Regions from separate parts of the Cellvibrio sp. ATLC23 genome, predicted to be linked through region 1. Evidence: predicted binding sites of a transcription regulator. Region 1 holds the regulator's gene; each other region holds the start of a gene.
The links. Region 1 encodes sigma-54, which starts transcription at its own class of promoters, with help from an activator protein. Its sites were predicted from a motif close to TGGCACANNNNTTGCNNT; they were not measured.
Positions count from the first base shown of each region.

Region 2: AC2CG4_RS03965 (CmpA/NrtA family ABC transporter substrate-binding protein) is a predicted target of sigma-54. The motif match lies at 969-986, and genes of this name have one in related genera.
Region 3: flgA (flagellar basal body P-ring formation chaperone FlgA) is a predicted target of sigma-54. The motif match lies at 1,234-1,251, and genes of this name have one in related genera.

Region 1 covers NZ_JBXUOS010000006.1:206,250-208,457, forward strand. The annotation lists gene AC2CG4_RS11860 (RNA polymerase factor sigma-54) at 183-1,787, shown strand; gene hpf (ribosome hibernation-promoting factor, HPF/YfiA family) at 1,894-2,184, shown strand.
Region 2 covers NZ_JBXUOS010000002.1:211,615-213,822, forward strand. The annotation lists gene AC2CG4_RS03960 (tetratricopeptide repeat protein) at 1-537, opposite strand, end outside; gene AC2CG4_RS03965 (CmpA/NrtA family ABC transporter substrate-binding protein) at 1,137-2,208, shown strand, end outside.
Region 3 covers NZ_JBXUOS010000011.1:88,201-90,408, reverse strand. The annotation lists gene flgM (flagellar biosynthesis anti-sigma factor FlgM) at 1-132, opposite strand, end outside; gene flgA (flagellar basal body P-ring formation chaperone FlgA) at 336-1,151, opposite strand; gene AC2CG4_RS16335 (chemotaxis protein CheV) at 1,315-2,208, shown strand, end outside.

The sequences.
Region 1 (2,208 bases):
AGAGTGTTACCAACTGCCTTAATGGCACCACCATAAGCAACACACAAAAAACTTGACAAGTAACAATCTTTATCCATTAGGCATAAAGCTTGCTTAACTGTATTGCTTGCGCGCCAAACCCTGACTAAACTCCCCTTATCCGATGTTTTCCATCCGCGTTATAAGGGTTTGTCGTTCACATAATGAAGCAATCTCTCCAGCTCAAACTCGGTCAACAGCTGACCATGACCCCACAATTGCAACAGGCTATTCGCCTTTTGCAACTATCGACCTTAGATCTGCAACAAGAAATCCAGGAAGCGCTCGAATCCAACCCAATGCTGGAAATGGAAGAAGCCTTCGATTCGTCAAACTCAACCAATGAGTATGAAGGTAGCGAGCAGGACAAAGCAGATTACACCCGCCAATTGGAAATCGCCGCGGAAGCGGGCGCTGATCACGGCAGCGACTTTACCGCAAGCGAAAACTTTTCCTCTACTGGCGATAATTACAGCGAGACCAGTAACACCAGCGATGGCGATAGCGATGTCTATGGCGAAGGCGAAAGCTTTAGCGCAGACAGCGGCGATTGGAGCGACTCCATTCCCAGCGATTTGCCAGTAGATACCAGTTGGGATGATGTGTACCAATCCTCCTCTAGCGGCAGCTCCAGCAATTACGACAACGAAGACGGTGATTTCGAGAGCCGCCGCGCAGTGACAGATTCGCTCTACGACCACCTGATGTGGCAATTGAATCTGACGCCTATGTCGGACCGCGACCGTGTACTGGCCATGGCAATTATCGATGCAGTGGAGCCCAGCGGCATGCTGTCCATCAGTATCGAAGAAATTTTTGAAGGTATGCGCGGCGATTTTGAAGAGCTGGAACTGGATGAAGTCCAAGCCGTTCAACACCGTTTACAGCAGTTTGATCCCTGCGGCGTGTGCAGCCAAAATCTATCTGAATGCCTGCTGGTACAGTTGCAACAATTTGACCCCAAAACACCGTTTTTGGAAGCGGCAAAGTTAATTACCAAACAATACTTGCCAGTGCTCGGCAGCCGCGATTATCGCCAGCTAATGCGCCGTACCAAATTAAAAGAAGCAGAGTTAAGCCAAGCGGTAGCCTTAATTCAAAGTTTAAATCCGCGGCCGGGCGATATGATTGCCAATGGCGATACCGAATACGTTGTTCCCGATGTATTTGTCGACAAACGCGATGGTCGCTGGATAGTTGAACTCAACCCGGACATAGCGCCGCGCTTGCGCATCAATTCCGATTACGCCTCCATGGTGAAACGCGCCGACTCCAGCACCGACAACACATTTTTAAAAGATAATCTGCAAGAAGCGCGCTGGTTCTTAAAAAGTTTGCAAAGCCGCAATGAAACCCTGCTGAAAGTGGCGAGCTGTATCGTAGAAAAACAGCGCGGCTTTTTAGATTACGGCCCCGAGGCAATGAAGCCATTGGTGCTGCACGATATAGCCGAAATTGTGGAGATGCACGAATCGACTATTTCGCGAGTCACTACGCAAAAATACATGCACACACCGCAGGGTATTTTTGAATTGAAATATTTTTTCTCCAGTCACGTCAGCACCGACAGCGGCGGAGAGTGTTCATCGACTGCAATTCGCGCCATCATCAAAAAATTGGTCAGTGCTGAAAACCCGAAAAAACCATTGAGCGACAGTAAAATTACCGACCTGCTCGGCGAGCAAGGCATTCAAGTGGCGCGACGTACGATTGCCAAATATCGTGAGTCGCTCAACATTCCGCCATCGAATGAGCGCAAAACGATTTAGCAATTAATGCTCAAAATAACTAGATTAACAGTGTGAGTCTAATGTAGGTTGTATTGTGAGGCTGCTCTAGTAACAGCCGTTTTGTTTCCAGCGAGAGGAAGTACTTATGCAATTAAATATCAGCGGTCACCACGTAGAAGTAACTGATTCAATGAGAGAGTATGTCTCCAGTAAATTGGAGCGACTGAGCCTGCACAACGACCGCATCACCAGTGTTAATGTCATCCTCTCGGTAGATAAACTGATTCAAAAAGCAGAAGCCACTATTCATGTAAGCGGTAAAGATTTATTTGCCGATGCCACCCATGAAGACCTGTATACCGCTATTGATGCACTATCCGACAAGCTTGATCGTCAATTGATTAAACACAAAGAGAAAATGCGCAGTCATCGCTGAGTGCATGGCAGCCAGCCATCGTTA
Region 2 (2,208 bases), on a different contig from region 1:
GTAGTGGGAGCGATAACGCCGCATTTCCAAATCCACCACTATATCGCTCACATCTGCCGTACCGATGAGGCGGATATACGTTTTGTTGGCGCGCGGCATAAATACTTTGGCGTTGACGTGGCGCATCAGTAAAAAGGTGTCACTCGCACGCATATCCCAGGTAGGCGGCAGGATCACTTCATTGACCTCAGCCTTCAACCCTAAATGGCGCGCCATAGCCACATAGAGCAGCGTATAGCTGATGCAATTGGCCTGGCGCCGCTCGAATGCTTCAATGCCGGTAATGGTGTCATAGGCACTGTAGGTAATGCCGCGCCCGCCGTAACTAACCGATGTCATCAAAGCTTTATGCAGCGCCTCGGCTTTGGCATCGCTGCGCTTGAGCTGAGCGGTGGCAGCCTCAGCAAACAATTGCATTTCTTTTGTCAGGCCGAATAAATCCGCATTGGGCAATTCTTCCGGCAAATAGGGGCGCCCTAAAATTAACTCGCCCGACAATTCCCGAGCCAAAACACTCTTATCCGCCATAAATGGCATTTTCTGCACCATGGAAGCACAGGCGCAGAGTGTCAAACAGCTGAAAAACACTAGTAATCGGAATAATTTCATTCTTTTCAGGCTCATCGGGGGCTGAATACTCCATTTGAGTATAGGGGGTATTTAGCGCTTGTGCGTGTCACAAATGTCACGCTAACCCCACGAGATACAAGCCTTTTTTTATTTTGAGTTAACTTCGCTGGCAGATGTAAAACACACATGATTGCACGCACTGAATGATATCAACGCACCTCTGCGCAAAATAAGTGCAAGCACATTCGGCTTCGGCAACTTCCAGTGCTCACTCGCACCACAGATCTTGGCACCAAAAAAAAGCAGTCACTTTTTTCCTGACCCAGCAGCGCGCAAAACCAAATAAAAAGCCACGATAAGTGCAAAAACCCTGCGCCGTTAAAGTGCATTGCCGATCTTGGCACAGTGTTTGAATAAGCCATTGTGTACTGAATCATTACATCACTATTTTTTACACGCATTTTATTTTTACGTTTTGTTTTTTTAGAACGGCCACCACACGAATTTTTACTTTATTTTTTTGCAGATAATTTTTTAATTGATGCCAGGAGTAAGAGATGAAAAACATCACTACAACAACAGATAAAATTTCACGCTTATTGCGACCGCTTGCAAAAACCACATTGGCAATTGCCACTGCATTTTCATTGCTGACCAGCGCACACGCCGAAACCGGCCCGGCGGAAAAAGACACATTAAAATTCGGTTTTATTAAATTAACCGACATGATCCCTCTCGCTGTTGCCTATGAAAATGGCTACTTCGACGACGAGGGCTTGAGTGTAGAACTCGAAGCGCAAGCTAACTGGAAGGTGGTACTTGACCGCGTTATTACTGGCGAATTGGATGGCTCACATATGCTAGCTGGACAACCGATTGGCTCCACCATCGGCTTCGGCACCAACGCACATATAGTGACTTCATTTGTAATGGATCTAAACGGCAACGGCTTAACAGTTGCTAACGATGTTTGGAAAAAAATGAAGAAAAATATTCCCGTCGGTGCCGATGGAAAATTAGTTCATCCGATTAAAGCCGATGCATTAAAGCCGATCGTTATGGCCGCCAAAGATGTAGGCCAAACATTTCCAATGGGAATGGTATTTCCTGTTTCAACCCACAATTATGAAATTCGTTATTGGTTAGCGGCGGGCGGTATTCATCCTGGTTTTTACGCTCCAGCAAAAGGTGATATCACCGGCCAAATTAAAGCCGACGTTTTGCTCTCAGTAACACCGCCACCGCAAATGCCGGCGACGTTGGAAGCCGGCACCATCAAAGGTTATATGGTGGGCGAGCCTTGGAACCAACAAGCAGTGTTCCGCGGCATTGGGGTGCCGATTGTGACCAACAACGATATTCACAGCAACTTCACTGAAAAAGTATTTGGTGTTACCAAAGAGTGGTCAGAAAAATACCCCAACACCCATATTCGTGTAGTGAAATCATTAATCCGCGCCGCCAAATGGTTGGATGAAAACAACAACGCCAATCGCTCTGCCGCTGCCAAAATGATTTCCGCTTCGCACTATGTGGGCGCAGATTACAAAGTTATCGCCAACTCTATGACCGGAGTTTTTGAATACGAACGCGGCGACACACGCAAACTGCCCGACTTTAACGTGTTTTTCCGCTACA
Region 3 (2,208 bases), on a different contig from region 1:
GCTGGCGCCTTTACTTATCGGTGCGGCATCGGCTGCTGGAGCTTTTGTCTCGAGCGCGTTTGGCGTGGCAGGCTTGCTGCGGGCGCTTTTAGTGCCAGCAGTATCCAGAGTGTTGTTGGTATTAAAGTTCATTTTATTCCCCTGTTTACCTTGGAGTTATTGGCTCCAGAGGCGATTAACTATAAAAATGTCGCGGTTGCTATGTCGTGACAGTGGTGGCTCTCATTTGTGCATTTGTATGCCTCATTGGCGATTCAGCGTATTTTGAGAGTCCTTAGCAGGTGTATCGGCTAGCCGCCGCGTAACTTTAGTAAAAATTTAAAAACTTTCACAACTCAAAGGGTTTGTACTAGCCCTTGATTAATCACAATCCCGCTGACAATTCGTTCTGATGAGATATTACGCACCCGAATTTTCTGACCAACACGGCCATTGGCCATGGCTGTACCTGAGCTGCTGACTTTAATGCTACCTGCGAGTGATTCCAGCCTTACTAGTTCTCCGCGCTTAACGGCAGTTGGAGCATCCAGAAGAGTTGTTCTAAAAGGTTCTCCCTTGCCTATATTGCGTTTGGCTTCTTTGCCTATAACTAGCTTTGCATCGGGTAAAAACGCTTGCCGAATATTGCTGACATTGACCAGACTGGATGTGAGATGTGCGTTGTTGATAACTTCGCCGCGCATTATATCGCGCCCTGCAATGGTAATTTCACGGTAAATCGTTACTTGTGCGGGAATGTGAATAGACCATGCTTTGCCTGCATCACAGTGTGCTTTGACGCTAATATTGCCGCCCAGGCCGGTTTGATCTTGATTGATGAACTCGATGGGGTTAGCACAGTGAGCAAGCCTGAGTCTGCTATCTAAATTGCTGACATTGATCTCTATTCGCTCGTGAGGTGTTTTTTTGTATTCTGCAGCCAAAAAATTGGCGATATCCTGTTTTAGATCATTTAAAGGATAAACTTTAGCTGAGGTGAATGGTGCGAGGGCACATAGCAAAAAAAACACCCCCGACTTAAGTGAGATTGTGAGCGGGATTCGCAATGGCTGCTTTTTATTCATAGACCTTTCGCTTTGCATGTGGCGCAAAATATTCCTCAAGAAAGTTTTATAAATACTAGGAAGTTCCATATTTTGTCCTATCCTCAAGGGTAAGAACTGAGTGTCAGTTTGGTTGACGAATGACTAAAGTCTGACACTTTTTTGCCGCTAAGCTGATTTACTAAGTATCAAAGCAAATACTGTGCCGCATGTCGGAGGCGGATTTGCTGATGAACTAGGCCAGAATTTTGAGAATCAATGAGGTAATTGCATGGCTGGTGTAATGGATAGTGTCAATCAGCGTACACAGCTGGTTGGGCAAAACCGTCTGGAGCTCCTATTGTTTCGGCTTGGCGGTCAACAGTTGTATGGCATCAACGTCTTTAAAGTAAAAGAGGTACTGCAATGCCCGCAGCTAAATGCAATTCCAGGGCGCAGTTCGGTTGTACGTGGGGTTGCGCATATCCGAGGTGGCACATTGCCGATTATGGATATGAATCTCGCTATTGGGCGTCGTGAGCTACCGGATATCGAAAGCTGCTTTGTAATCATCACAGAATACAATCGTACGGCTCAGGGGTTTTTAGTGCGCTCAGTTGAGCGTATCGTCAATATGAATTGGGGTGACATACATCCGCCGCCTAAAGGAGCCGGTCGGGAGCATTATCTCACTGCAGTTACTCAGGTTGACGGGCAGCTGGTTGAGATTATTGATGTTGAGAAGATTCTTGCTGAAGTGTCGCCTGCACGTGAAGAGGTGACCGCCGGAGTGATTGAGGATGGCATTGCTGACCGCGTAATCCAAAAACATATATTGATCATTGATGACTCTACTATTGCGCGCAAACAAATTCAGCGGGTGGTAGAAGGAATGGGGATAAAAACCACGATTAAAAAAGATGGAGCAGAAGGGTTCAGATATTTAAATGATTTACTTAAAGAGGGTAAAAACCCTTACTCCGAATTGATCATGATTATTTGCGATATCGAAATGCCTGAAATGGATGGGTATACCTTCACTGCTGAGGTGCGCAATCACCCTGATTTAAAAAACCTGCATATCGTCCTTCATACATCCCTTAGTGGTGTATTTAATGAGGCTATGGTCAGGAAAGTGGGGGCGGACGATTTCCTTGCGAAATTCCATCCCGATGAGCTTGCCAAG